Regions from separate parts of the Streptosporangium nanhuense genome, predicted to be linked through region 1. Evidence: riboswitches for the same ligand, from Rfam matches in the RefSeq annotation. Region 1 holds a riboswitch; each other region holds the start of a gene.
The links. Region 1 has a riboswitch for cyclic di-AMP ahead of AC5L38_RS14015 (hypothetical protein). Riboswitches for the same ligand answer to the same signal wherever they lie in the genome.

Region 1 (7,120 bases):
TGCGGACCATGGAGTCGCTCGGCCTCAAGGACGGCATCGAGGACATCCTCATCACGCTCGGTACGCAGTACCACATAATCCGCCCGATCTCGGGCCGGAGCGGCAAAGGCCTGTTCCTCTACCTGGCCCTCGACCGGAACCGGGCCAACCTCGCGCTCGCGCGGCACGTCCTGCGCGGCATCGAGGAGAAGCTCGAGGTCTGATCTTCCGGTGCGGTCCGCGCCCCGGGAGGCACGGACCGCACCGGAGCCCGCCCTCCCCCCGGCGGGGAGGGTGGCGGGCGAAGGTCACCTCCCGGAGTCCGCCGAGGTGGTGAGCTCGTCGATCGCGTCGACGAAGGAGGGCCAGAGCTCGGCGGGCAGGTCGTGGCCCATGCCGGGGTAGGTGATCAGCCGGGCACCGGGGATCGCGCCGGCCGTGGCGATCCCGGCGGGCAGGGGGACCAGCGGGTCGTCCTCCCCGTGCAGCACGAGAGCCGGAACCGCGAGTTCCTTGAGCCGGGGCGCGCGGTCGCCGGAGGCCATGATCGCGGCCACCTGCCTGGCCGTGCCCGCCGGGTCGTACGACCGGTCGTAGCCCAGCCCGGCGATCTCGGCGTTCCACCCCCGGTCGAACGGGTAGCCGGGTGAGCCGACGGCCGCGCAGTTGTCCAGCGCCCGCCTGATCGCGCTCTCGCGGTCGGGCGTGAAGGCCGGCAGGAGCACGTCCGGGTCGGTCAGCAGGGCCGCCCGCGGGCTCGGGGTGGACATGATCGAGGTGAGGCTGCGCACCCGGTGCGGGTGGCGGATCGCGAGCGACTGCGCGATCATCCCGCCCATCGAGAGGCCGACCACGTGGGCCGTGTCCCGGCCGAGCGCGTCGAGCAGTCCGGCGGCGTCGTCGGCCATGTCGCCCAGCAGGTAGGGGACCTCCCCGCTCCCGTCGAGGGCGGGCGTACCCGCCTCGTCCAGGTGGGTGCTCTCGCCGCTGTCGCGGTTGTCGAAACGCACCACGTGGTGTCCCCGGTCCGCGAGCAGGGCGCAGAACCTATCGTCCCACTGGATCATCTGGCAGCCGAGGCCCGTGATCAGCAGGAGGGGGCGGCCCTCCGGGGAGCCGAAGGTGTCGTAGGCGATCTCGATGCCGTTCGCCGGGGCCCGCAGGGTCATGGCACTCCTACCGTCCGCGCTGGTTCCGCGGGACAGAATGCCATTCGGGGGAAAGCGCGGCACCGGCGGGGTGGGGCTCCACGAGGACTCCAGCGAGGACTACGGCGGGAGGGAGGCCCGGCGAGGACTTCGACGGAAGGGAGACCCGGCGAGGACTCCGGCGGGAGGGGGCCCGGTGGGACGGAGACCTCAGCGGGGCGAGAGCCCGGCGGAGGCTCCCGCGAGGAACTCCCGCGGGGCCGGGCTCCGGCTCAGCCCTCTCGGCTCAGCCCTTTCCCGCACCGATCTCGGCGGCGCGGACACCGGCGGCGACCACGTCGGCCGGGACGCGCATGGAGGCGGACTCGACCATGACCTTGGGCTTGCCGGCCCACGGCCGCACCGCGGTGCTCACCGGCTGGGTCTTCACGCCGATCCCCAGTTCCAGGGCCTTGGCGAAGACGACCGTCGGGGGCTTGGCCGGGGTGGTGTCCCTGCGGCTCCAGGCGCCGGTGGAGAACGCGACGGGGTGGTTCTTGATCCCCGTGCCGCCGCCCCACTTGGTGACCACGTACTTGACGTCGATGTGGCCCATGCCGCCGTTGCCGTCCACGCCGAGCGTGCCGGCGTTGAACGTTCCACCGGTCAGGTCGGCGAAGGTCTTGGCATCGATGTCGATCATGATGCCCTGGTTCGAGGGCGAGCCGGGGCCGCGGTCGCCGACGAAGAACTTGGCCTTCTTGCCCTTGTAGATGAGGTAGCCCTCGGTGAGCAGGGGCCAGCTCGGGCTGGCGATCATGCCCTTCTGCATGGGCTTGCCGCTCGCGGGAAGACCGGTGTCACCGGCCCGGCCGGAGGAGTCGTCCCAGAAGTAGGAGGCCGTGGTCGCGCCCTGGAGGAGGACGGACTCGGCGCTCGCCTTCGCCACGCCGACCTCGGGGTCGGCGGTGGCGGCGAAGCAGGTGGAGGCGGGCAGCGCCAGGGCGACACCGGCGGAGGCGAGGACGCTCGCGCCGACCAGGGTGGCGGCGGCGAGGCGGTTCCCGCGGGACTTGCTGTTGTGCCAGACGGACTTGCTCGGGCCGTTCTTGTGCATACCAAAGAAGAGGCGCATGGAGAAGAGGCTCTTTCGCGAGGGAACGGGGCGGCCAGGTGCGACACACCGAAGGGGTGCACTGGCGGGGACGCGCTCGTCGGAAAAGGGGGCGTAGCCGGAATCTCAGGCAATCGCTACGCGGAGCACGATCTGGAAGGTGCCGCTGTCAGGTGCGGCGAGAGGGTCGGGGGGACGGGGGATGGCGAGCTGTGTCGGGTCAAAGGGGGAGAAGTTCAGGTGGTCGGCGCGGACAAGGTGTGCACCGACGTGGTAACGCGGTGATCCATGAGGGGATCTCCTCTCCATCTCGTCTACCGGGTTAGCTGACGGGTTCGGGCGGTGGAGTTGCCCTACCGCCGCATGATCGCGGCGGATTCACCCCGAAAGAGTGGTTCCCCGGCCCCGAAGCCTCTGTAGGGCTCTCGGGATTCGACGTCGGCCGGCCGCTCCCTCTTGTGAAGGGCAGGTCGCCAACCGATAACAGTGGACACTACCTACCAAAACCGGACAAAGCAAAGCAAACACCATGAAAACCCCAGAAGATCTACCTGCAAGCTTCAAGGAAGCCTCATCGATCGCCCCGCCAGACCAACACCCGTCCTACCAGCACGGATGTCTCGACCATCCCGGAATTCACCTCGGGAGCCCCTGCCCAGAGCGCCTGCGTACGGGGGTCAGCCCGGCGAACCCGCCCCTCGCGGATCCGCCCCGGAACGGCCCGTCCCAACCCGGGGGTTCGCGCCCCGAGGTCCGCGAAAGGTAAAGCCCCGGGGTCGATCAGTCCCACCAGAACGACCAGGCGTTCCTGCCCTTGATCTGCTCGGCGTAGTCGATGAGGTTCCCCGCCCCCTGGATGATGCTGTCGGGGCAGAACGTCCAGTGCTCCGCGGCGATGTGCAGGGCGTGCTCGGAGGTCGTCGGAGGCGCGGCGACGCTGAGGTCGAGGGTGTTGAAACCCATGCCGACCACCCGCACGCCGAACCTGTCCTCCCAGCTCCGCACGACGGCCGCGAGCGGGACCATCCACTCGTTGTGGTTCAGGGCGCCCTGCCAGCCCATGACGGCCAGGGCGTCGGCCCCCCGCTCGACCGCGACGAGCCCGAGCGGGGTCCTGCGCTCGGCCACCAGCCCGGCGTACCAGTCGGCGACCACGCCGGGGTCGGCGGCGAGCCTTCCCGCGGGGGCCGGGCCGGGACACTCGGGACCGAAGGGGTCGAGGAGTTCGAGCTGGTCCACGGTGGCCTTGGCGATCCAGTCGGACCACACCTCGGCCATGAACGCGGCGGCGTGGTAGTTGTCGATCTGACCGGCCGTGTCCGGGGCGATCTGGCCGGCCGACCAGGGCTGGACGGAGTCCTCCAGCAGCACCGGCCACAGGCCCGACCGCTCGTGCTGGGCCCTCAGCCGGGCCCAGTACTCGCCGGAGACCGCCACCTCGCTGAGCCAGAACGCCGGACGGCGACGGACTGCGAGCTGAGCGTAACCGGGGTCGGGCCACACCACGTCTCCCGGCGGCAGCTCCACCGAGAGCCTTCTGCCTCCACCCGCGCCGATCCCGTCACCACCCTCGCTCCCGTCGACCCCATCGGCCCCATCGGCGAACAGCTGGCCCAGAACTGGCGGAAGTCGCTCACTCTCGCAATCGCCCATATCTACCGATCCGATCCTGACCACGGACCAATTTTGGCCTGTCAACCATCCCGAGGGACAGTTCTGCCCTGGTCCAGGCAAAAATTATCGGTAGAGGAGAGAAACGGGGCCGGGCGGGTGCCCTCCCCCACCGTCCCTCTCCCGCCTGCCGTCGCCCCTCACCGAGGCACGCCTCCCGGTGAGGAGCGGCGGAGCGACGCCCCTCCCGCCCCCGCCCAGGGCCTTCGCGAGCGCCCCCGCCGCCGGAAGTGGATCACTGATCGGTTGTGCACTGCAAAACGTTGTGCTGCAAAGTGGCCGCGGGGCGGTGTACTCGCCTACCTTGACCAGGTATTCGATTGCCGGAGCACACTGGGAGGCCGCGATGAGTGAGCCCGCTCCCGACCGCAACCAGTCGGCCTCGCTCCGGCGCGCCCTCTCCGTCCTCTCGCACGTACGCGACCACGCGGGCGCGGGCCACGGCCTGTCGCTCACCCGGCTCGCCGAGGCGCTCGGCCTGTCCAAGAGCACGGTGCTCCGGCTGACCGCACCGCTCATCGAGGCCAGGCTCCTGGAACGCGACCGCAGGAGCGGCGCCTACCGGCTGGGCAGCGGCGCCCTGCACCTCGGGCAGGCCTACCTGTCCACCCTCGACCTGCGGACGGTGGCCGCCGAGGAGTCGCACCGCCTGATGGCGGAGGCCAGGGAGACCGTCCACCTCGTGGTCTACGACCCGCCCGACGTGGTCTACATCGACAAGGTCGAGAACGAGACCAACGTGCGCATGGCCTCGCGCATCGGCAGCCGCAACCCCGTCTACCGCACCGCCGTGGGCAAGGCGATCCTCGCCTGGCAGCCGGAGGAGGCCGTCGAGGAGATCGTGGCCGCCGGGATGCCGCACGTCACCCGGTACACCATCACCGACGCCGCGCACCTGCGCGCCGAGCTGGGCCGGATCCGGCAGCGGGGCTACTCGGTCGACGACCGCGAGAACGAGCCCGAGGTGCGCTGCGTCGCGGCGCCGATCTTCAACCACAACGACGTCGCCACCTCGGCCATCTCCATCTCGGGCCTCACCTCCCGGATCACCGCCGCGCGGGTGCGAGACCTCGGTCCCCTGGTGGCCGAGGCGGCCCTGCGCATCTCCAGAAAGCTCGGGTCGACCCGATGATCGACGAAGCCCGCCCGCCGACTCCCTAAGGACCCGTTTCCCATGACTGATCTGGTAACGCTCGGTGAGAGCATGGCGCTGTTCACCGCGCGGCGCACCGGCCCGCTCAGGCACGCCCGCGACTTCGGGCTCGGCGTGGGCGGCGCGGAGTCGAACGTGGCCATCGGCGTCGCCCGCCTCGGCGGGGGCGCGGCCTGGATCGGCAGGGTGGGCGCCGACGAGTTCGGCGAGCTGCTGCGCTCGACGCTGTCCGGTGAGGGCGTCGACGTGCGGGGGATGCGGGTCGATCCCGGCGCGCCCACCGGCCTGATGATCAAGAGTAGGCGCACGGCCGAGATGGTCGACGTTCGCTACTACCGCTCGGCGAGCGCCGGATCCCGGCTGCGCCCCTCCGACCTGGACGTCTCGCTGATCCGCTCGGCACGCGTGCTGCACGTCACGGGCATCACGCTCGCGCTGTCGGCCTCCGCCGCCGAGGCGGTGCGGGCCGCGATCGCCGAGGCGCGCGACGCGGGCGCGATCGTGTCGATGGACGTCAACTACCGGCGCGCCCTGTGGACGCCCGCCGAGGCGTCCGCCGCGCTGCGCGAGACCGTGGCCTCCGTGGACGTCCTGTTCGCGACCGAGGCCGAGGCCCGGCTGGTCGTCGAGGGCGACGACCCGCTCACCCTGGCCGGAGCCCTGTCGGACCTCGGCCCGCGCCACGTCCTCATCAAACGCGGCGCACTCGGCGCGATCGAGCTCTCCGACGGCGCCGTACGGCACGCGGAGCCCTACCGGGTCGTCGAGCTCGACCCGGTGGGCGCCGGGGACGCCTTCGCCGCGGGCTGGATCGCCGAGACCGTCGCCGGGGCGACCCCCGAGCGGCGGCTGGCCACGGCCTGCGCCGCGGGGGCCTTCGCGGTCACCGCCGACGGCGACTGGGAGAGCCTGCCCCGCCGCGCCGACCTGGACCTGCTGCGCCCGGCCGGCACGAACAACACGTCCGACACGGCCGACACGGTCGACACGGTCAGCCGCTGACCCGTGCTCGTGCCTGTGCCCGTCCCGGGAGCGGCGGTTCGCGGTCCCCCGTCCCGGGAGCGGCGGTCCGCGGCTCGCGGCTCGCGGTCCGCGGTGAGACGCCGGGCCGGCGGCGAAGGCGCCTTAGTCGATCTTGCTGAGGTCGATGACCACGAGCTGGTCTCCGAGGCGGTAGCTGATCAGCCGCCCGCCGCCTGTCTGGGGGTACGGCACCTGGATGCCGTTGTCCTTACCCGGACGGACCCCGAGCTCGCCGGACCTGCCGGTGACCAGATCGTGCAGAGCGGCGCCGCCCGGCCTTCCATCCTTGAGGTAGGGCGAGGTGTGGAAGCGATCCACGGCCCGGCCGGGCATCAGGCTCAGCCTGAACGGCGGTTCCATCTCGCGGGAACCGTCGCGCAGCCGATAGAAGGACCTGCCGTCGGCCTTCCTGCCGACACACGCGGTCAACTCGCAGTGCACGGCACGCTCACCGGGATTCACCAGGGCCGTGCGTTTCTCCCCGGTCTCCACGTTGAGCAGTTCGGCGAAGATCGCCGCTCCGGAGTGGTCGTACCTCCCGCTCGCGCCGACCCACGGCCAGCTCATGATGTGATATCCCTCCGCGCCCGCCACGGGCTCCACCGTCCCGCCCCCGAGGGGAACGGTGAAGACGCCGTCGCTTCCCCTGAAGGAGAAGGCGATCCTGCCGTCGCCGGTCACGGCCGGCGGGTCGAGCGCCCCGCTCCCGTTCCCCCCGCCGTTCCGGTACGAGGTCACGCGCCGGGCATCACCGCCGGCGAGCGGGGCCGCCCACAAATCCGTGATCTCCCCGTCGCCGCTCTTGCGAGCCGTCCACCAGGCCACCTGTCCGGCGCCGACGGTGAAGTCGGAGGCGAACAGCACCGTCCGCTTCGGTGTGGGAACGTCGGTGATCTTCCGGGTCTCGGCGCTGTCCATGTCGTAGGCGTAGAGAGCGTCGGACTTCTCGAAACTCGACCAGGTCTCGACGAGCAGCGTGCGGTCGTCGATGAGGGCCTGCGGCCGGAGCTCGCGCCCGTCGGGCAGCAGGGCGGGAATCTTCCTGACCGCCTG
Region 2 (7,120 bases), on a different contig from region 1:
GGAACTACTTGATCTTGACGACGACCGTCCCGGCCACCTTGTCGTGCAGAGCCTGCTGCAGCGGCTTGTCCCACAGCAGCCACAGCACGTTCACGAGACTGAAGATGTAGACGATGTAGTTCAGGAACGGCACCCAGGTCAGGAACTGCGGACCGTAGAGCACCCCGGCGCGCTTGACCGCCACGTCGGAGCTGAGCCCGCCGGGCGGCAGGGCGCCGCCGACCGGCACGACCTTGATGCCCATGACCATCTTGCCGACCGTCTGCCCGCCCCTGCTGAGCATGAAGAACTCATAGGCGAAGTAGATCCCCGCGGTGATCAGCGTGATGAGGAGAGTCGACAGGAACAGGCCGCCGGCCTCCGTGACCTCGCCCGTCTCGGTGTTGAAACTGGGCAACGTCACGAGCATGCTGGTCAGCACCGCGCTGATGATGAACGTCGGGATCGCCAGGATGACCCCGTCGACGATCCTCGCCACCAGGCGCTGCCACCACTCGGCGAGCGGGGCCGGGGCCCCGGGAGGACCGCCGTACGGCTGGCCGTAGCCCTGCTGCCCGTACGCGGGCTGCTGGCCGTAACCCTGCTGCCCGTAGTCGGGCTGCTGGCCGTAGCCCTGCTGGCCGTACTGCTGCTGGCCGTAGTCGGGCTGCTTGCCGTACGGCTGCTGGCCGTAGTCGGGCTGCTGGCCGTAACCGGGCTGGGGCTGCTGCCCGTAGCCGGGCTGCTGCTGGCCGTAGCCCGGCTGCTGACCGTAACCCTGGTCGGGGGTGGGCTGCTGGCCGTAGCCGGGCTGCTGCCCGTACGCCCCCGTCCCACCCTGCTGACCGTACGCGCCGGTCCCGCCCTGCTGGCCGTAACCCTGGTCGTGGGTGGGCTGCTGGCCGTAGCCGGGCTGCTGCCCGTACGCCCCCGTCCCACCCTGCTGACCGTACGCGCCGGTCCCGCCCTGCTGGCCGTAACCCTGGTCGTGGGTGGGCTGCTGGCCGTAGCCGGGCTGCTGCCCGTACGCCCCCGTCCCACCCTGCTGACCGTAACCCTGCTGCTGGCCGTAGCCCTGCTGCCCGTAGTCGGGCTGCTGGCCGTAACCCTGCTGCTGGCCGTACCCCTGCTGCCCGTAGCCCTGCTGGCCGTAACCGGGCTGGCTCTGTCCTGGGCCGGTGTTCGGCTGTGAGGCCTCCGACCGATATCCCACGACTGTCACGTCGGGATCGAGTTCGTTGGGGGCTCGACCCGCGTTGTGCTGTCCGTAATCCGGCTGTCCCGACGGTGTGCGATCGCGGTCGGGATCATCCTGTCGATACGGCGGCTGTCCGGTGCTCACCGCGTCACCTCACTTAGACTGCGCATGTGGCAAATGTCAGACGCACATGCATGCTGCAGCACAAGGTATCGACATAGGTATCAACAGTCACCTTTCCGATCAGTCAGCTCTAAAGTCATCAGAGTCGGGCTCACGTGTCAGATGTAGCAGCATCCGGGTGTTTCCCAAGGTGTTGGGCTTGACGTGTTCCAGATCGAGGAACTCCGCCACACCCTCGTCGTAGGAGGCGAGAAGTTCCGCGTAGACCTCCGGCGCGACGGGTGTGCCCTGGATTTCCCGGAATCCGTGCCGGGCGAAGAAGTCGACCTCGAAGGTCAGGCAGAAGACCCGGCGCAGCCCGAGCTCGGCGGCCGTGCGAATGAGCGCGGAGACGATCCGGTGGCCGATTCCCAGCCCCCTGCGGGTCGGATCGACGGCGACGGTGCGGATCTCGGCCAGATCCTCCCAGAGGACGTGCAGGGCCCCGCAGCCGATCACCGCCCCCTCCGCGTCGGTGGCGACCCAGAACTCCTGGACGTCCTCGTACAGGGTCACGGTGGCCTTCGCCAGCAGGCGCGGGCCGGCACCGCCGTAGGTGTCGACGAGCCGCCTTATCGCGCGGACGTCCGGGGTGCGTGCGCGGCGGACGGCGACCTCGGCGATCACGGCGACCTCGGTGGTCCCGGCGACCTCGGGACCCGTCCCGGCCTCCGGCGCGCCCCGCTCCGCCTCCGTGGATCCGGCACGCCGCTCCCCGCCGCCGGGGGCGCTGACGACCGGCACGGGAGAATGCTCAGCAAGCTGCTCCATGACCGTTCAGCGTACGTCCTCACCGGTCTTTAATTACGGCTCATCCTTAACTCGCAGCTCGCAGGCCGCACATGACCGTTGGCGATCGCTTTACCACTCTCGGTACGCGGCGCCTCCCGTGTGCCGCAACTCACCTTTGGCACGGTCCCGGACCTGGGAGGACCTCTCGTCCCACCCGTCACACCGAAGGCAAAGCCTGCGTAACGGCTATGTTGATCATATTGAGGTGTGATCTTTTCGTGACACCTCAGTTGCGAAACCTCTACTGAATTCGCAGTTCTGGTTGAGCATGAACCACGGGTGCACTAATCTCCGTGCTCGATGTCAGAGACGTAAAAAGCCTGACCCGCCGAATCCCCCCGCGCGGGGAACCAGGGACCCACCACGTCCTCCGGGGTGAATCCGAGTGCCACCGGCGCACCCGGTAGGGCTGCCTCCGGCCCGAACCCGTCAGCTAACCCGGTAGGCGGCCGAGAGAGGAGCCCGTTGGTGAAGCGCACGCGCGACCTCGGAGGAAAGCAGGCGGGTCACGACACCCGCGATCGAGAACGCGCGCCGCGAGGGCTGCGCCGTCGCATGGCGGTCATCGGCCTGGCATTCGCCACCCTGACCCTCGGCACCCCGCTGGTGTCCGCCACCGCGGACCCCGAGCCCAGCCTCCAGCAGCTGGCCAAGCAGGCCGAGAAACTGCACCAGGAGATCGGCACCCTCGCGGAGCGCTACAACGGCGAGCGGGTCAAGCTCAGGCAGGCCCAGCGGGCCGCGGAGAGCGCCAAGAAGATCCTCGCGTCGAGCGAGTCGGAGCTGGCGTCCCGCCGCACCAAGGCCACCCTCCTGGCGCAGAGCACCTACATGTCGGGCGGCCTGAACTCCGGGCTCGCCTTCACGCAGGCCACCGATCCCGACACCTTCCTCGACCAGGCCACCACCAACTACGCGCTCCAGCAGCAGCAGAGCGAGGAGCTCGCCCAGGTGAGCCGGGCGATCGAGGCCGCCGAGCGGGCCCAGGCCAGTGCCAAGGCCAGGACGACGGAGGTCAAGAAGCTCCTGGCGGAGATCGACGGCAACCGGACCAAGATCGAGCGGCTGGTCGACCGGGTCGAGAGCGACCTGTTCAGCGAGGTGCGCACCAGGGCCGTCAGCAACAGGGGTGCCCGGGTCAAGACGAACGTGCCCATCGTGGGCAGCGGCAAGGGCGCGGAGGCCGCCCGCTGGGCGCTCACCCAGCAGCTGAAGCCGTACGTGTGGGGCGCCGAGGGGCCCAACTCCTTCGACTGCTCCGGCCTGGTCATGTGGGCCTACCAGAAGGTCGGCATCAGCCTGCCGCACTACACCGGCGACCAGTGGACCGCGGGCACCCACGTCTCCAGGAACGAGCTGCGCCCCGGCGACCTGGTCTTCTTCTACAGCGACCTGCACCACGTCGGGATCTACATCGGCGCGGGCCTGATGGTCCACGCGCCCCGGACGGGTGACGTCATCCACATCGCCACGATCGACAACCGGCCCTTCGCCGGAGGCGTCCGCATCGCCGCCTGAGCCGTCTTCCGGCCTGAGCGGTGCGGGCGTCCCTGCCGGCTCGCACGCGTGTCCGGCCCGACCTGCCGGACCGGAGTGGTGTGGCCTGTCCTGCCTGCCGGCTCGCACGCGTGTCCGGCCCGACCTGCCGGACACGCGGCGACGCGTCAGATCAGGCGACGGCGAGCCGCCCAGGCCACGGCCTCGATCGCCGTGGCGACGCCGATGCGGTCGCAGATGCCTCTCAGCCTGCGCCTCACCGTCCGGCCACTGATGTCGAGGCGACGCCCTACCCGATCGACGGTGACACCCTTGGCGAGCTCAGCCAGCAGCACGAGGTCGTCGTCACTGAGACCGATTTCGCTCATGCCCAGGGGGCTGTCGCCATGGCGTGAATCCACTTCTGGATATGCCATCAAGAGTCACTCCCCCCACTCTGGAAACCGGGTGCGAGACGCCGGAAATGAATACCGTCCGCCAGGAACGGTAAACGCCTTGTTCAAAGGTCGTCAAGTTCCGCTCTTCATAGCGTGCGTCCAGTATTGACATAGCAGGCGCTACGTGAAGTACTCATGATATGTCAGTGCCTTTGCGGCTATGTCATGATCGAGCCCAGGCACGAGCCGGCAAGCACCCCCTGGCTGCGACGATCGAAGTCCCGGCAGAACAAGGTTTCGCCGGAACCACCGTCTCGCCGGACACTCCGAAGCCGATCCCCCGGGGATCCCGGCCCGCCCGTATTTTCCGGCAAAAATTGATCTCTTCCCCGCGCTCTCCGGCGACCATGCCTCACCGCCTTGACCACACGCCACGGAAAACGCGGAAATATGAGGGTCAAGGGCGAGGCTTTGCGGCATTCGCGAAGTACCGCGCAACGGCGGACCGTCGGGCGATATTGGACATACTGGAAAGGGATATCTGCACCATGCGGAAAAGCGTCCGGTATTGCGCGGAAGCAGTGGAGCCGGTGGAACCACGGGCCCGGCGACCGTTTCCCACCCACCGGATCCGCCCCGACGCCCCGGGCGCTTCCACGGGGAACCGTCCCGATCCGTGAGACTCCGCGAGGGTGATTCGCCCCGGCGCCCCGAGACGATTCTCCTACGAGGACGGCCAGGAGACGGTGGGGGAACCGCTGCGGCGTGACCCGGCCGCGCGCAGCTCACGCTCCGTTTCGTACCCATTTGTACCCACCGGCGCGAGACCGCGCGGGACGCCGATCGGCGAGGTGGGACGGTGACGGGGCCGCTCGGCGGGAGTGGGCGGGGTGAGGGCGCCGCTCGGCGGGAGCGGGACGGTGACGCTCGGCGCGGCGCCGCGCGGCCTGGCCCGGCTCGGCTCGGCCCGGCGCGGCCCGGCCCGGCGCGGCCCGGCGCGGCCCGGCGCGGCCGATCAGGCTCTCCGGGCGCTCCTCGACCCCGACGTCCCGAGCGGTGAACAGGGCCGCCCCGGCCTCGGCACAGGGGCGCCCCCGCCTGGGAACACACCGTCGCCGGGAGGCGGACAGCCCCTCATGGCGGTGGCGCCGGGCCGGGGAGTCCCCGGCCCGGCGCCACCGCAGAAGGAAGATCGTCCTTCCGTGCCGCCCGCCTGCTCAGGCGGTCGGCTTGACCAGCGGGAACAGGATGGTCTCGCGGATGTTCTTGCCCGTGAAGGCCATGATGAGGCGGTCGATGCCGAGGCCCATGCCACCGGTGGGCGGCATCGCATATTCCAGGGCAGTGAGGAAGTCCTCGTCAAGCTGCATGGCCTCGACGTCGCCGCCCGCGGCGAGCATGGACTGCTCGGTGAGACGGCGGCGCTGCTCGATCGGGTCGTTCAGCTCCGAGTAGCCGGTGCCCAGCTCGGTGCCGAAGCCGATCAGGTCCCACTTCTCGGTGAGGAGCGGGTTGTCCCGGTGGATGCGGGCCAGCGGGGAGGTCTCCAGCGGGTAGTCCATGACGAACGTGGGCTGGACGAGCGTGTGCTCGACGAGGGCCTCGAAGATCTCCTGGACCAGCTTGCCCTGGCCCCACTTGGCGTCCCAGTGGATCTCCCGCGCGTCCGCGAGCTTGCGGACGTGCTCCAGGGGCGTCTCGGTGGTGACCTCCTCGCCCAGTGCCTCGGAGACCGACCCGTACAGGGTGATCCGCGGCCACTTCGCCAGACCGAGGTCGATCTCCTGGCCCTGGTGGACGACCACGGAGTGGCCGAGAGCGGCCAGCACGGCCTTCTGGATCATCCGCTGGGTCAGGTCGGCGATGTCGTTGTAGTCGAGGTACGTGCCGTACGCCTCCAGCATCGTGAACTCGGGGTTGTGCGTGGAGTCCGCGCCCTCGTTGCGGAAGTTGCGGTTGATCTCGAAGACCTTCTCCAGCCCGCCGACCACCAGCCGCTTGAGGTAGAGCTCGATCGCAATGCGGAGGTAGAGCTCCATGTCGTACGCGTTGATGTGGGTCTTGAAGGGCCTGGCCGTGGCTCCGCCGTGGATCGGCTGGAGCATCGGCGTCTCGACCTCCAGGTAGCCCTCCTCGTGCCAGAAGTCGCGGACGGCCCGGACCACGGCGCTGCGCGTGTGAGCGAGCTTCCTGGCCTCGTCGTTGACGATGAGGTCGACGTAGCGCTGGCGGACCCGCGCCTCGGGGTCGGTGAGCCCGGCGTGCTTCTCCGGCAGCGGGCGCAGGCACTTGGAGGTGATCGCCCAACGGTCGGCGAGGATGGACAGCTCGCCCCTGCGGGAGGTGATCACCTCACCCTCGATGCCCACGTGGTCGCCGAGGTCGACGTCGCGCTTCCACGCGGCCAGGGACTCCTCGCCCACCTTGTCCAGGGAGATCATGACCTGGAGGTCGCCGGAGCCGTCGCGGAGGGTGGCGAAGCAGAGCTTGCCGCCGGTCCTGGACAGCATCACGCGGCCGGTGACGCCCACTTTGTCGCCCGTCGCGGTGTCAGCGGAGAGATCAGCGTATTTCTGGCGGATCTCGTCGTTGGTCGCGGTGCGCGGGAAGTTCACCGGGTAGGGGTCGACGTCCTCGGAACGGAGGCGGTCGAGCTTCTCCCGGCGCACGCGCATCTGCTCGGGCAGATCCTCGGCGGGATTCGTCACGTCATCGGTCACAGTTCCAAAGGGTACCGATGCGGCGAACCCCGTGAGTTCGCCGGTCGCGCGGCACGGGAAGGGGTGTTCTCCCGTGCCGCGACGTGCCGCGGTGTCCTCAGGGGGCGTTGCGGTGGTAGATCAGCCGCAGGCCGATCAGCGTGAGCCAGGGCTCGTGCATGTCGATCGAGCGTGCCTCGCTGACCACGAGCGGCGCCGCGCTGCCGGTGGCGACCACGGTGACGTCGTCGGGGTCGGCGGCGAGCTCGGCCGCCATCCGCTCGACGATCCCGTCCACCTGACCGGCGAAGCCGTAGATGATGCCGGCCTGGAGCGCCTCGACGGTGTTCTTGGCGATCACCGAGCGGGGGCGGATCAGCTCCACCTTGTGCAGCTGCGCCCCGGCCGCGGCGAGC
Region 3 (7,120 bases), on a different contig from region 1:
ACGCTTCTGGCGCGGCCGGCGCGACGTCCCCGGCACCGGGCTCGGCCTGCCGATCGCCAGGCAGATCGCGCTGGCCCACGGCGGCGACCTCACGCTGGACCCTGCCCGGCCCGAGGGCGACGGCTGCGCCTTCAGGCTCACCCTGCGCCGCTGACCGGTCCCGGGGACGGCCTTCGGCTCGCGGCCCCGGACCGGGGCACCGCCGCGACACCGTGTCCGGGGGCCGTTCCTAGCCGAGCGCCTTGAGGTAGCGGCGCATCCGGCGCTTGGCGCGGTAGCCGACGCGCAGCACGTTCGGCGGGACCTCCACGCGCATGCGGGCGCGGCGGCGGGCGGCGGCGTACTCGGGGCCCTCCAGCAGGGAGCTCGCCGGGACGAGCCGCCCGGAGCGGGCCTGCCCGACCAGGGAGACCATCCGCGACACCCAGTCGCTCTCGCCGCCGGGGTGGAAGTAGTTGACCTTGCACCAGGCGTCGTCCGGGTCCAGGAACCGCCCTGCGGAGAGGTCGTCGAGGGTGCCGAGCAGGCCGCTGTCCTCGAAGACCAGATTGATCATCTCGGCGCCCACCCCGAAGTCCGACAGCACCAGGAGCGGCACCCGCTGGGCGATCGCCTCCAGCGCGGCGGTCGAGCTGACGGTGACGAATCCGGCCGCGTGGGCCAGGTGCTCGTGCATGGGCCCCACCGCGAAGCGCACGGCCTCGGCGCGCACCCGGCCCTCCTCGGCGAGCGACTGCCACAGGCGCTGGTAGTGGTGGCGCTCGTTGTGGGTCTGGCGCTCGGTGTCCAGGGCGCGGAGCTTGACGACGACGTCCAGGTCCGGCCGCCTGCGGGCCAGCTCGGCCAGGGCGAGCAGGACGCGCTCGCGCTCCTCCCTGCGCCTGGGCACCTTGGCCTGGGTGGCGAACACCACCCGGTCGCGCGGCCCGGTCGCGGGGGTCTCCACGCCGTCGCGCAGGAACGGCAGCCGGGCCAGCCCGATCTGGCCGCCCCCGCCCAGCCGGCAGCCGATCTCGGAGAACTCCTCGACCTCCCGGCCGCTGTGCAGCACGAACAGGTCGCACCCGCTGCGGAACAGCCACGCCTTCTCGGTGGCGGGGACGGAGATGCCCGGCAGCCCCGAGACGAACACCGGCCGGGGCCGCAACCCGGCCAGCACCTCGCCGACCAGCACGTCCACCACGGGTCCCGTACAGGCGACGAGCACCACGTCGGGCCGAAGGCGCTCCGCGGTCCGGCGCAGCGCGCGGGCCGACAGCACGGGCGGGTCGGCCGCCGAGCCGGCGACGGCCGCGTGGATCTGCGCCGGCGACGGGGTGATGGGGGTACGGATGACCGCCAGCTCCGTCTCGCAGCCCGAGGGCAGGTCCCTCAGCAGGCAGGCCGCCCACTTCAGGTAGGAGTCGGAGTCGGCCACGGCCAGGACCTTCAAGGAGAACCTCCGGCGGGGAATCCCCGGTTTCGTACGGTTTCGTGTGCAGGGAAGCGCGTCCCGCGCGCGGCGGGCCCGCCGGGCGTCGGCCACGGGATCATGCCCCGGGGACTCCCGTGTCGTGATGGGCGAACCTCGACAGGTGCGAGCGCAGTGACGGCGCCGCCTCGGCCGTCCACCACTCGTCGGGGACGTCCACCGTCTCCACGGCGACGCCCCGGGCCGAGAGCAGGACCCGCAGGGAGGTGACCGCGGTGGACGGCAGGCTGAGCACCCGCTGCTCGGCGGCGAGCCCGCGCAGGGTCATCTCGGCGGGGGTCCCGCCGTCGTAGACGGTGATCCCCGGCTGCTCCCCGACCCGGACGAGGTCGTCGGGATCCTCGCGGCGGTGCGGGAAGTAGGCCACCGGACCGGCCGAGCCGAGCCCGGCCAGCCAGGTGAAGTAGCGGTCGCGGTGGATCAGGCCGTTGCGGACCAGCGAGGTGCCGAGGACGACGGTGCGCTCCTCGGGACGGGGCCCGCGCAGCGGCTGGGACCGCAGCCAGGCGAAGTCGTGGGTGACCAGCTCGGCTCCCCCGGCGCGTACGGCCTTCGCCAGGTCGGGGGGCACGGGCAGCGCGGTGAAGATCGACAGTCGTCCCGAGCGGGCGGCGGCGCGCAGCCTGAGCCCGGCCGCCGCGCCGAGGGCGGTCCTGAGCCTTCCGGCCTTCGCCCTGGCCCTCAGCAGGGGCGTTCCCACCCTGCCGGTGAGCAGTTCCAGGAGCCTGATGGTGGCGAGACCGTCGTCGACGATCACGATCCGGCCGGGGAGCGCGGTGAGCCAGCGGAACTGGACCTTGCCGGAGAAGGCGTCGCCCACCACCCAGGTCTCGCCCCGGCGCGGCCTGGGCATGTCCTGCCTGGCCGCGGTGAGCTCCAGCCCCCTCGGCAGGGTGAGACGGCCCAGCTCGCGGCCCGTCACGGCCAGCGGGCGGAGTTTCGCCCTGGGCACGAGATGGCTGCGGGCGCCGAGCAGCCCGGCATGATGTGCCTCCACCGCGCAGAGCATCTGCAGCGGGGACTCCACCCAGGCAACGGCCGAACCCTGATCCCGCGCGTGGTCTCGGCCGTCCTCCACGCCGGGCGATGACCCGTTCACGACTGCCACAACCTAACCCGGTGTGCTTAAGCGCCCGGGAACTGCGGGTGAACAGCCGACCACGCGCGTCTGTTGATGATCGTCCGGACTTTACCCGCGGGCGCGGCGGGGCCTCGGGGAAAGCGTGTTCCTTTACTCGGCACCTTTACCTTCGCGGGGTCACGGAGCCTCGCGGGGCCCCTCACGGGCACATCTCTTTACCTTCCGGGCGGCGAGGCCCGCCCGCTGCCCTCCATCATCGCTCTGAGCTGCGCAAACTCCCTCGGGCGCGGGGCCGGGGCCACTGGATCCGGCGCGCCGCCCCCGGCCCCCGCATGGGGGAACCTCTACCATCGGAATACTTTTTACCATCGAATACATGTTCGAAACTTTACCGGGTGCCTCACGCCCTTACCGAGGGTCCGCTCGCGCGTCATAGCACCCCTCCGCAGGCGACTCGCGGGCGGGTGCGGAAAACCCGGATCGCCGCAGGGGCAGGGGATCCCGACGTCGGCGCGAGTTGCGCCCGACCACCTCGGGGAGGTGTGGCCGAGGTCGCCGCGCCCCGCCTCTCCGGCCGGAGGGCACCCCGCAACACCGACCTGATTCAGGCGTATTCCCAAGTCAAGGCAATATGTCCTACTTGTAATCGTCTGTCCCCCTGACGTACCTTCGTCCTATTCGTGGCGATTGCCTAGGTCTATCCAGGTCTGTGCATTGCCGTCACATTGCCCGACTGTGTCCCACCTGGTGGAGCCCCTCCACCGATGGTGAGCACGGCCGCCGAATCCGCGAGGTCTGCGGAACCGGGGAACCACGTTCCTGGGGTGAATCAGCGCACCTGTGCGCCGTAGGGCACTTCCCAGCCCGAACCCGTCAGCTAACCCGGTAGGCGGAATGGAAGCGAAGCAAGGAGTCGAACCCCCGTATGACTAAGCATCGCCTCATCTCCACCCCCCGCGCCGCCTGCGCCATCATGGGCGCGTGCGTCGCCCTGGCGACCGGCACCACCGGCACCGCCCTGGCCGCCGACGGCCACGGCGTCGTGAACGCGCCGCCCGTCGACACCAAGGCCCAGGACGCCAAGGCCGCCAAGACCCCGCTGCAGATCGTGGCCGAGAGGCTCCCCAAGGTCTCCGCCGCGAAGGTCCTGGACATCGCCTCCAAGCAGATCGGCGTCCGCGAGAACGCCAACGGCGGCGGGACCAAGTTCCACTCCTGGTACATGTCGAGCCCCCGCGCCAAGGAGACCCTCGCGCGCGACGGCGGCAACACCGTGTACGACTACGCCAACGCCCCCTGGTGCGCGATGTTCGTCTCCTGGGTCGGCGAGGTGGCCGGCATCCGCCCCACGATGGGCTGGGACGCCTACACCGTGGCCCACGCCAAGTGGTTCAAGAACAACGGCCACTGGGGCACCATCCCGACCCCCGGCGCCGTCGTCTACTTCGACTGGGCCGGCGGCAAGAGCATCGAGGGCATCGACCACGTCGGCTTCGTGAAGAAGGACAACGGAGACGGCACGATCACCACGATCGAGGGCAACACCGGCAACGGCGACGTCGAGCAGCGCGTCCGTCCCGTCTCCGAGGTCGTCGGCTACGGCTACCCCGTCTACTCCAACTGACCTCACCCGGTCCGCTTCGACCGACCGCGCTCACCGCCGCCCGCGGCCGCCGTTCCCCCACGGCGGGCGCGGGCGTCCCGGCCCCCGCCGGCGAACGACGGCCAGGTCCCGGCCGGTGAACGACGGCCAGGTCCCCGCCGGTGAACGACGGCCAGGTCCCCGCCGGTGAACGACGGCCAGGTCCCCGCCGGTGAACGACGGCCAGGTCCACACGCTCCCGGGGGCGCCGCTCGAACGAGCGGCGCCCCCGGGAGCGTTTCGCGTCCTCCCCCGCCCGGCTCCGGCCCCGGGACCGGGACCGCCCTCCTGCCCGGCCCCCACCTTGGCCCCTCTCCGGCCCGGCCCCGAGGCCGCCCCGCCTCACCTTGCCCTCGTTCCTCCTCGCGCCGGCCTTCCCGGCGCATCCGCTCCAGCCGCGCCCGCCCCTTCCCGGACTCGCCCTGACACCCCCTTGACAAGCCCCGCGCCGACGTCTTCCGAGGCCTCCCCCGACGGACCCTCTCCCAGGAGGACACGAAATGCCCCGACTGTATGCCCGTGAGATGGGAGCGCTCCCAATAACCAGTATGAGGCGTTTGTGAACGTTTCATGCCGGTAGTCCCACCTAAACCGCCCGGATGTAACGGTTGAGTTTCGGCATATTGACGTCCCGGTTGCCTATCGTCCACTCTTCGTGGGAGCGCTCCCAAAGCACATTGAGGAACGACCTCGTCGCGAGGACCGGTTTGTCGGGGACCGGTCCGCGATGTCGCCTCCCAATGATTCGGGCGACCACCTGAGAGGGGTCCGGAATGTTGAACAACAAGCGGCACGGCAAGCTCGCCGCCGTCTCGGTCATGGCGGCCACCGCCCTGGCCATCACGTCGTGCAGTTCCAGTGAGCCCGCCGCGCCCGCAGCGGGCGGTAGCTCCGCCGCCGCGGCCGAGCCGGTGACCATCACCGTGCACACCTTCGGCGGCGGCGAGAACTTCGGCTACGACAAGGCCGTGGAGACGTGGAACGCGGCGCACCCGAACATCCAGGTCAAGTACCAGAACCTGACCGACCGTTTCGAGGACGTCTACCTCCCGCAGCTGCTCCAGCGCCTGCAGGCCAACAGCGGCGCGGCCGACATCATCGCCCTGGACGAGGGCGCCATGGGCCTCATGAAGGCCCGTCCCCAGTTCTTCACCGACCTCGCCGAGTACGGGCTGGACAGCCGCAAGGCCGACTTCCCCGCGGCGAAGTGGGACAACGGCATCAACGCCGACAACAAGCTCTTCGCCCTGGGCACCGACATCGGCGGCATGACCATGTGCTACCGCAAGGATCTGTTCGAGAAGGCGGGCCTGCCCACCGACCGTGAGGAGGTCGGCAAGCTCTGGCCGGACTGGGCCGCCTTCAAGGCGATCGGCGAGAAGTTCAAGGCCGCCAACCCCGGCAAGACCGATCCCAAGTTCCTCGACGGTCCCAACACGCTCTACAACGTGATCCTGTCGCAGGAGGCGCCCAAGAACGGCAACGTCGCCTACTTCGACAAGAACAACCAGCTCATCATCGAGACCAACCCGGCCATCAAGACCTCCTTCGACACGGTGAAGAGCTTCAGCGAGGCGGGCCTGACCGCCAAGCTCGCCTCCTTCACCCCGCCGTGGAACGCCGCGATCAAGAAGGGCGCCTTCGCGACCATGGGCTGCCCGGCCTGGATGCTCGGCGTGGTCTCCGGCGCGGCCGGTGACAGCAACAAGGGCAAGTGGGACGTCGCGTCCGTGCCCGGTGGTGCGGGCAACTGGGGCGGCTCCTACCTGGCCATTCCCAAGCAGAGCAAGCACCCCAAGGAGGCCGCCGAGGTCCTGAACTACCTCACCGGCAAGGAGGGCCACGTGATGGCCTTCCAGGAGGCCGCGGCCTTCCCGAGCTCCCTCCCCGCGCAGCAGGACCCGGCGGTCGCCGACCTGAAGAACCCGTTCTTCAACGACGCGCCGACCGGCCAGATCTTCGGCGCCTCGGTCAAGGACCTGCTGCCCGTCTTCCTCGGCGAGAAGCACGCCCAGGTCAAGACCTCGGTGGAGAAGGTGCTCGAGGGCATGGACCAGGGCTCGGTTCCCTACGACCAGGCCTGGACCAAGTTCCTCGAGGCCGGCGTCAAGGCAGCGGGCTGATCCCCGTACCGACCCGCATCGGCCCGGCTGCGGTGATCCCGCGGCCGGGCCGGTCGCCTGCCCACGCTGAAAGGCACTGACCGATGACACTGCACGTCGACTCCCCGGCCGCGCCACCGCGGCCCGGCCCCCGCCGGCCGGCCGGGCGCCGCGGACCGAGACGGGGCAGTGGGTGGGCCCGGTTCGACCTCCGGGCGACCCCCTACTTCCTCGTATCCCCTTATTTCCTGCTTTTCGCCGTCTTCGGCATCTTCCCCCTCGGCTACACCCTCTGGGTCTCACTGCACGAGTGGGAGCTCGCCGGGGACAAGACCCTCGTCGGCCTCGACAACTACATCGAGCTGATCACCGACGAGGCCTTCTGGAACGCGGTGATCAACACCCTCGGCATGTTCGTCATGTCGACGGTCCCGCAGCTCGTCCTGGCCCTCCTGCTGGCCAACGCCCTCAACAAGCGCATCCGGGGACGGCTCTTCTTCCGCCTCGGCGTGCTGCTGCCGCTGATCACCTCCGTCGTCGCCGTCGCGGTGGTCTTCACCCAGCTGTACGGGCGCGACTACGGCTTGATCAACTGGTTCCTGAGCTTCTTCGGGGTCGACGCGATCAACTGGCAGAACGAGAAGTGGTCCGCGTGGATCGCGATCTCCACGATGATCGACTGGCGCTGGACCGGCTACAACGCGATCATCCTGCTCGCCGCCATGCAGACCATCCCCAGGGACCTCTACGAGGCCGCGTCCATCGACGGCGCCACGCCCAGGCGGCAGTTCTGGCAGATCACCATCCCGATGCTGCGCCCGACG
Region 4 (7,120 bases), on a different contig from region 1:
GACGGCTACCTCCGCATCACCGGGCGCAAGAAGGAGATCATCGTCACCGCCGCGGGCAAGAACGTCGCCCCGGCCCCGATGGAGGACCACATCCGCGCCCACCCGCTGATCAGCCAGGCGATGGTGGTCGGCGACGACAGGCCGTTCGTCGCGGCGCTCGTCACGCTCGACGTCGAGGCCCTGGAGCAGTGGAAGGCCGCCAACGGCAAGGCGGGGGCGGACCTCACCGAGCTCAGCTCCGACCCGGCGATCGTCGCCGAGGTGCAGAAGGCGGTGGACGGCGCCAACAAGTTCGTCTCCAAGGCCGAGCAGATCAAGAAGTTCACCATCCTCGCCATCGACATCAGCGAGGAGAGCGGGCACCTCACCCCGACCCTGAAGATCAAGCGCAACATCGTGATGCGCGACTTCGCCAAGCAGGTCGACTCCCTGTACGGCTGAGACTCCGTACGGCTGAGACTCCGTACGGCTGAGACTCCGTACGGCTGAGACTCCGTACGGCTGAGACTCCGTACGGCTGAGACTCCGTACGGCTGAGACTCCGTACGGCTGAGACTCCGTACGGCTGAGACTCCGTACGGCTAAGGAGTCTCCGCGGGCTCCAGGAGGCGGGCGAAGCGGGAGGCGGCGAGGTCCCAGTTCCACTCGCGCGCCGCCCACTCGCGCCCGCGCTCCCCCATCGCGCGCGCCCCGGCCGGGTCCTTGAGCAGTCCGACCAGGGCCGCCGCGACCTCGTCGGGGCGGGTGCCGTCGACGACCAGGCCGGTCTCCCCGTTCAGCACGGCGTCGGGGGCGCCGCCGGAGGAACCGGCCACCACCGGCAGGCCGCTGGCGGAGGCCTCCAGGTAGACGATGCCGAGCCCCTCCACGTCGACGCCGCCCAGGCGGGTACGGCACGGCATGGCGAACACGTCGCCCGCGGCGAGGTGGCCGGGCAGCTCCGCCTCCGGCACCGGGCCGGTGATCCTGACCGAACCGCCCATCGGCCGCGCCAGCCGCTCCAGGGTCCTGCGGTACGGGCCCCCGCCGACGATCAGGAGCACCGCGCCGGGCACGTCCCCGACCACGGCGGGCCAGGCCCGCAGGAGCGTGTCCTGGCCCTTGCGCGGCACCAGCCTGGACAGGCAGACCACCACCGGCCGCTCCCCCAGGCCGAGTCGCGCGCGCACCCGCTCCCCTCCGGCCCCGGGGTGGAAGACCTCCGTGTCGACGCCGGGCGCGAGCCGCACCAGCTTGTCGGCGGCTATCACCCGGGCCAGCCGCCGCCGGGTGTACTCCCCCAGGTAGGTGACCACGTCGGCGTCCGCCCCGATCCTGGCGAGCACCCGGCGGCCGGCCGGGACGCCGGCCCAGCCCGCCTCGTGGCCGTGGGTGACCATGACGACGCGGCGGGCCCCGGCCTCGCGCATCCGGGGCGCGAGCAGCCCGAGCGGTGCCGCCGCCCCGAAGACCACGCTGTCGCACCCGAACTCGGCGACCAGCCCGGCGGCCCGGCGGGCGACGGCGGGCGTGGGCAGCATCAGCGAGGTGGGGTGCCGCACGACGGGGTACGGCTGGCGCAGGTCGAAGGCCGCGCTGCCGGCCCACCGGGGGGCGTAGACGACGACCGAGCCGGGCGGGCGGCGGGCGATGAGGCCGTACACGAACGACTGGATCCCCCCCGCGCGGGGCGGGAAGTCGTTCGTGACGACCAGCGTGCGGCTCACGGTTCGGGCAGGCCGTTCAGCCCGGCCCAGGAGCGTGCCAGGGCGATGCGCTGCGGCGTCGTGGGATGCGATGCATAAAGTACATATTCGACTAGATCAGGCGACAAATCCGAAATATTGGTGGCCGCCAGCCGTTTCTGCATGGCGACGAACGTCGCCGGGTCCCTGGTCAGGTCCAGCGCGTGCACGTCCGCCCGGGCCTCGATCTGCCTGCTCACCAGGTTCTGGGCCGGTCCGGACAGGACCGTCGCCAGGCTCAGCATCCCCATGACCAGGCCCACCGCCCTCGGGTCGCCGAGCGAGGCGACCCCCGTCCGGCGCCGTACGACACCCGCCGAGGTCACCGCGTAGAGCAGGCACGCCCCGAACGCCGCGCCCAGGCCGCCGACGAGCGTGCCCGACAGCACGTCGCCCGCCTTGGCGTGGCCCAGCTCGTGCGCGACCACCAGCTCGACCTCGTCGGCGGGCGCGCGGAGCAGCGTGTCGTAGACCACGATCCTGCGGGTCGCGCCGAACCCGGAGACGTACGCGTTGAGCGCGGTGGTCCGCCGGGAGGCGTCGGCGACGAGCACGTTCTCGACCGGCACGCCGTCCCTGGCGGCCATGGCGAGCAGGTCGTCGCGAAGCTGTCCGGCCTCCAGCGGCCTGAAGTCGTTGAAGACCGGCTCGACGAGCACCGGGTAGGCGAAGGAGGCGGCCACGGTCAGCACGAACGCCCCGGCCGACGCGGGGATCCACCAGCGCCGGTAGCGCCGCGCCAGGGCGACCACCGCCAGCACCATGATCGCGGTCAGCGCGGTGCCGATGCCGGTGCTCTTGGCCCGGTCGGCCGACCAGGCCGGCCAGGCCTGGGTGGACAGCCCGAAGTCGCGCAGGTAGCCCTCCGACCACATCCCCAGGGGCCAGCGCAGGATCGCCACGGCCGCCGACAGCGCCAGCACGCCGAGGAGCGTCCGCAGCCACCACGGCCCCGGCAGCCGGTCGGCGAGCCGCGCGCCCAGCGGGGTGGCCACCAGCACCCCCGCCACGACCAGCGTCAGGCCGAGCGACAGGTAGCCGGGAAGGCTGACCAGCGCGTCGAACCTCTCGGCCCTGGCGATCTGCTCGGCGGTGAAGTCACGGGCCGGATCGGGAACGACGGGCGGGGCCCCCTCGGGCAGTGCCCGCCAGGGCGTGGTGAACGCCACGACCGCCAGCGTGACCACCCCCAGGACGGCCAGCGCCCACCCCGCCGACCGCACGCCCGGGGGCGTGTCCGTCGTGCTCAGCGTCACGTGAGTTCCTCCCTGAGGTAGTCGCGCCAGGCTCCGGTGAACTCGGCCACCGGCAGGCCGAGCGTGCTCCCGACATCGCTACCGTAGAGCCTCACCAGGGCCTTCTCTCCGAAGCGCTCCGCGACGAACCTGCAGGCGAGCCACGCCTCCTCGTACGCCTGCGCGAGCCGCGGCGCGCCGGGGGCGAAGTCGGCCGGGGCGGGGAGCCGGGCGGGCAGGACGCCCGCGCGCACCTCCGCGGCCAGCTCCGCGGCGGCCGTGCGCACCGCGAGCCCGGCGTCACGGTAGCCCGCGTAGTCGGCGAAGCCCTCCGAGAGCCACATCGGCACCCGGCCGCCCCGGGTCGCGCCGGTGGCCACGTGGGCGAGCTCGTGGGTGATCACGACATCCCTGCCGGTCCCGGTGAGCCGGGCGTATCCCGACGGCAGGACGATCACCCGGTCCGCGGTCGCCATCGCGGCCAGGCCGCGGGTGCTCCCGGCCCCGGCGAGCGACGCGGCCTCGGCGTCGGTGGCGGGGAAGAGGACCACCGCGTGGACCGGCCCCCAGATCGCCGCGACCGTCGCGCGGGCCCGGTCGGCCCTGGCCGCCAGATCCCGCAGGACGGCGGCCGGGACGCCGTGGCCGATCACGAGCGAGTGCTCTCCCCGGACGGTGACCGCGGCGCCCGGCCACAGATCGTGAGGGTCGCGCGGAGGTGTCCGGGGGCCGTGAGGGGCGTCGGGCAAAAGCGGTGCGGCTCCGGCCAGGAGGGGGCCCGTCCCGGCGAACGGACCGGCGCTCATCAGCGCCAGCATCCCGGCGAGCACGGCGCGGCGCCCTTTCGGGACGGACATACGAGCCGATGGTACTCGACCGGCATGGAGCGGCCCCGGCCCTCCTGGTGGAGGGCCGGGGCCGCTCTTGCGTGCTCGGACGCCTGCCCGGACGCGGGCTCGGTGCCCGTACTCGGATTCCGGGCCTGGGCTTCTCGCTCAGGCCTCGTAGTCCGGGCTCCGTGCCCGGGCTCCGTGCGGGGCTCAGCCCCCGGGCCGTGCCGCTCCTGCGAAGGAGGACCTGTAGTAGCCGGCCAGCCTCACGACACGGACCGTCTTGCCGCTGCTCGGCGAGTGGACCATCCTGCCCTTGCCGACGTACATGCCGACGTGGCCCTTCCCACTGAAGAACATCAGGTCACCGGGGCGCAGCTTGCTCCACGAGACCTTCTTCTTGATCGACCTGTACTGGCTGTGCGTGATCCTGGGGAGGGACACGCCCGCCTTGCGCCAGGCGTACCGGACGAGCCCCGAACAGTCGAACGCTCCGGGACCGGAGGCTCCCCACCGGTACGGGTCGCCGATCTGCTTCTTGGCCGCCGAGACCGCCTTACCGGCCCGGACCTTCTGCAGTGCCGCCTTGCTCCTCCCGACCTTGCCCTTGGCCTTGGCCCTGGTCGCGGTGGTCACGGTTCGAGGGGCGGTCTTCTTGGTGCTCTCGGCCTTCTCGGAGGCGTCGGTCACGCTGTTGAACAAGATCTCCGAGGGGCCGTCCGCCACCGCCTGCGCCGCCGTGGGCCCTAGGGTGACCGCTCCGGCTGAGGCGGTCAGGGTGAGGGCGATACCGCCGATGGAAAGGCGGAAAAGGCGCGACAGACGGGGGTTGTACGGGGTGGTAGACAGGATTTCTCCTTGGGACTTCCACTGATGCCTACCGGGTTAGCTGACGGGTTCGGGCTTGGAAGATGCCCTACGGCACAAATGTGCCGATTCACCCCTGGCCACACTGTGCTGGGCCTTTTGGGTCCCCGGTTCCATGCCTCCTGGCTGCATAGATTCGGCGGGCCGCCGTGATGAGCCCTGCCCCCGGGTGGGGGCGCGGCGGCCGGTTGGATTTCTATAGGGACACCGGCCCGAAGACCGACATTCGCCGCGACGGCGTGGCTTGCACGTCGCGACGCCAGAAGTTACCCCGATCTCCAACTTTCGGCAAAGCATTCGCCAAATCGGGTGACCGGACAGCCCTCTTGATCTTCCTGTTACCCCTGCTAAATGGCTATTTATGCTATTGAGATATGACCCTCGTCACACGACCGGCATCACTCTGATTAATAGTGATTTCTGTAATATTCATCACATCGCCGCGCCTGAGGCTTGGCCTTAGAATGCGCCGCCCCCGGACGATCGGGCCTCTCGGCCCCTGCGCGCACGTGCCGGCACCATGGATCGACCTCCGGAAATCCGCCCGAACGACCTCAAAACCGGCGGCGCCGAGCGCCAGGACGGACATCGGTTCACCCGGCCCCCCGATCGCGCGGGCACGGGACGCGGTGGAGCCTGGCGGCCTCCCAGGGGCCGGGGAGCCGGTGGAGCGCACGGCGAGGTGTGAACGCCTCAGTGAGGGCCCTGCGCGCTCTCAGGGCGGAGCCCACCCGGGCCCCGGCACGTGTCCTCAAGGGGAGCCCGCACGAACCCGATGCGCTCTCAGGACGGAGGACACGCGCCCAGGCCCTGGGAGCCCGCTCCGGACGGCGCGGGCACCCGGGAGACGTCCACCGTCACCACGCGCCGGAGCCGGAACCCATCGGCCCCGCTCAGGGCTCGGCGGGCAGGGCTCAGGGGCGGACGGCTCCGACGATGCGGCGGCCGTAGGAGGAGAGCGGGACGACCTTCACGACGTCACCGGTCTGCGGGGCGTGCACGATGTTGCCGTCGCCCGCGTACATGCTGACGTGGCCGAGACCCTCGCTGAAGATGAGGTCGCCCGGCTGGAGCTCGCTCAGCGACACCTTGCGGCTCGCGCCCCAGCTCCACTGCTCCCAGGTCGTACGGGGAAGGCTGACCCCCCCGCTGCGCCAGGCCCCCTGGACCAGGCCGGAGCAGTCCCAGCCGCTGGGACCCGTGCCGCCGTACCGGTAGGGCTTGCCGATCTGGGCGAAGGCGAACTGCAGGGCGGCACGGGCGTTGCCCGAGGCGGAGCCGTTGTACTGGAGTCCGGAGCTCTCGGGGTTGCCCGTCTTGAAGACGTTGAGCTCGCGCAGGAGCTTCGTCTGGGCCCTGACCATCTTGTCGGCCTTGGCCTTCTCCTTGGCCAGGTCGTCACGCGTCTCGTCGGCTTCGGCCAGCGCGTCCTTGGCCTGGTCGCGACTGGTCCGCAGCGCCTTGGTGGCCTCGTCGAAGGCGCTCAGGGACTGGGCGCGGGAGGTGGACATCTGGTCGGCGGCGGCCAGGCCGCTCAGCAGCGCGCCGGGGTCGCTCTGGTAGATCATGCCTTCCCAGCCGTTGATCACCCCGACCTGGTAGGTGCTGACCGCCATCGTGACGAGCTCCTTGCGCAGCCCGGCGACCTGCTCGTTCTGGCGGCTCAGGTCGTCGTTGAGCGTGCGGTACTTCTTCCTGGCCCGCTTCCACTTCTCCGAGGCCTGGTTGTACTTCTCGACGACCTGGTCGGCCTGCTCGTTGAGCTTGTCCAGCTTCTTCTTGGCCTGGGCGAGCGTCGGCTTCGGCTCGGCGAACGCTCCGCCGACCGGCATCATCAGCAACGCGAGGGCGAGCCCGGCCGCCACCGGCATCCGAATCAGTCCAACCGGCAAACCCGCCACGGCCACGTCAACGCCTCCCGACTGCACCAGACCTGCGGCGAATAGTACAGAAGAAGTAATGATTGACTCACCTTTTCGCCGGGTTTGCTCCTTATTCGCAGGTGGAAGCGCTTTACCCGCGACCGGCGGCGGCCGTCCCGCCACCCGGAAGCGCCCCCCGGTCACGGGGAGCGCCCGGCCTCGACCCCGTTCGCGCTACCCGCAGGTGGCGATGTCGCAGATCTTGGCGGTCATCCTCCTGGCGTCGCGCAGCTGGACGGTCCAGTCGCTCCTCGCGGGCTTGGAGTACTCCCCCGCCCAGAGGTAGACCACGACGGCGTTGCCCTTCCTGACCAGCACGCTCCGGTCGCCGCCCACCCCGGCCTTCTTCCCGTAGTAGACCTGTCCGGAGACCCTCAGCGCCTCGTCGCCGAGCCCGGTCAGGCGCGAGGAGGCGTAGCGGTAACCGGAGCCCGAGCCGGCCCTGGCCCCGCACCGGGCCAGGGCGGCGCGCACCTGGGCGACGGCCGCGACGGCCGAGGCCCGCGAGCCGTACAGGATCACCTGCTCGACCTTCATGAAGT

Region 2: linked by a shared signal. The riboswitch ahead of AC5L38_RS15690 (C40 family peptidase) and the one ahead of AC5L38_RS14015 (hypothetical protein) in region 1 are both predicted to bind cyclic di-AMP.
Region 3: linked by a shared signal. The riboswitch ahead of AC5L38_RS04055 (CHAP domain-containing protein) and the one ahead of AC5L38_RS14015 (hypothetical protein) in region 1 are both predicted to bind cyclic di-AMP.
Region 4: linked by a shared signal. The riboswitch ahead of AC5L38_RS05805 (C40 family peptidase) and the one ahead of AC5L38_RS14015 (hypothetical protein) in region 1 are both predicted to bind cyclic di-AMP.

Annotation. Positions count from the first base shown of each region.
Region 1 is NZ_JCADBG010000006.1:98,311-105,430, reverse strand. It holds gene AC5L38_RS14025 (hypothetical protein) at 1-203, shown strand, start outside; gene AC5L38_RS14020 (alpha/beta fold hydrolase) at 288-1,148, opposite strand; gene AC5L38_RS14015 (hypothetical protein) at 1,414-2,241, opposite strand; cyclic di-AMP (ydaO/yuaA leader) riboswitch at 2,517-2,667, opposite strand; gene AC5L38_RS14010 (DUF4253 domain-containing protein) at 3,001-3,747, opposite strand; gene AC5L38_RS14005 (IclR family transcriptional regulator) at 4,238-5,023, shown strand; gene AC5L38_RS14000 (sugar kinase) at 5,066-6,046, shown strand; gene AC5L38_RS13995 (TolB family protein) at 6,170-7,120, opposite strand, start outside.
Region 2 is NZ_JCADBG010000007.1:112,295-119,414, reverse strand. It holds gene AC5L38_RS15700 (RDD family protein) at 5-1,192, opposite strand; gene AC5L38_RS15695 (amino-acid N-acetyltransferase) at 1,421-1,966, opposite strand; cyclic di-AMP (ydaO/yuaA leader) riboswitch at 2,448-2,594, shown strand; gene AC5L38_RS15690 (C40 family peptidase) at 2,600-3,649, shown strand; gene AC5L38_RS15685 (helix-turn-helix domain-containing protein) at 3,796-3,996, opposite strand; gene lysX (bifunctional lysylphosphatidylglycerol synthetase/lysine--tRNA ligase LysX) at 5,223-6,725, opposite strand; gene AC5L38_RS15675 (type III pantothenate kinase) at 6,823-7,120, opposite strand, start outside.
Region 3 is NZ_JCADBG010000001.1:969,491-976,610, reverse strand. It holds gene AC5L38_RS04070 (HAMP domain-containing sensor histidine kinase) at 1-154, shown strand, start outside; gene AC5L38_RS04065 (DUF6716 putative glycosyltransferase) at 230-1,432, opposite strand; gene AC5L38_RS04060 (hypothetical protein) at 1,530-2,498, opposite strand; cyclic di-AMP (ydaO/yuaA leader) riboswitch at 3,321-3,459, shown strand; gene AC5L38_RS04055 (CHAP domain-containing protein) at 3,478-4,176, shown strand; gene AC5L38_RS04050 (ABC transporter substrate-binding protein) at 4,968-6,317, shown strand; gene AC5L38_RS04045 (carbohydrate ABC transporter permease) at 6,401-7,120, shown strand, end outside.
Region 4 is NZ_JCADBG010000002.1:199,836-206,955, reverse strand. It holds gene AC5L38_RS05825 (AMP-dependent synthetase/ligase) at 1-441, shown strand, start outside; gene AC5L38_RS05820 (glycosyltransferase family 4 protein) at 582-1,706, opposite strand; gene AC5L38_RS05815 (M48 family metallopeptidase) at 1,703-2,980, opposite strand; gene AC5L38_RS05810 (hypothetical protein) at 2,977-3,816, opposite strand; gene AC5L38_RS05805 (C40 family peptidase) at 4,000-4,479, opposite strand; cyclic di-AMP (ydaO/yuaA leader) riboswitch at 4,649-4,808, opposite strand; gene AC5L38_RS05800 (C40 family peptidase) at 5,571-6,527, opposite strand; gene AC5L38_RS05795 (hypothetical protein) at 6,753-7,120, opposite strand, start outside.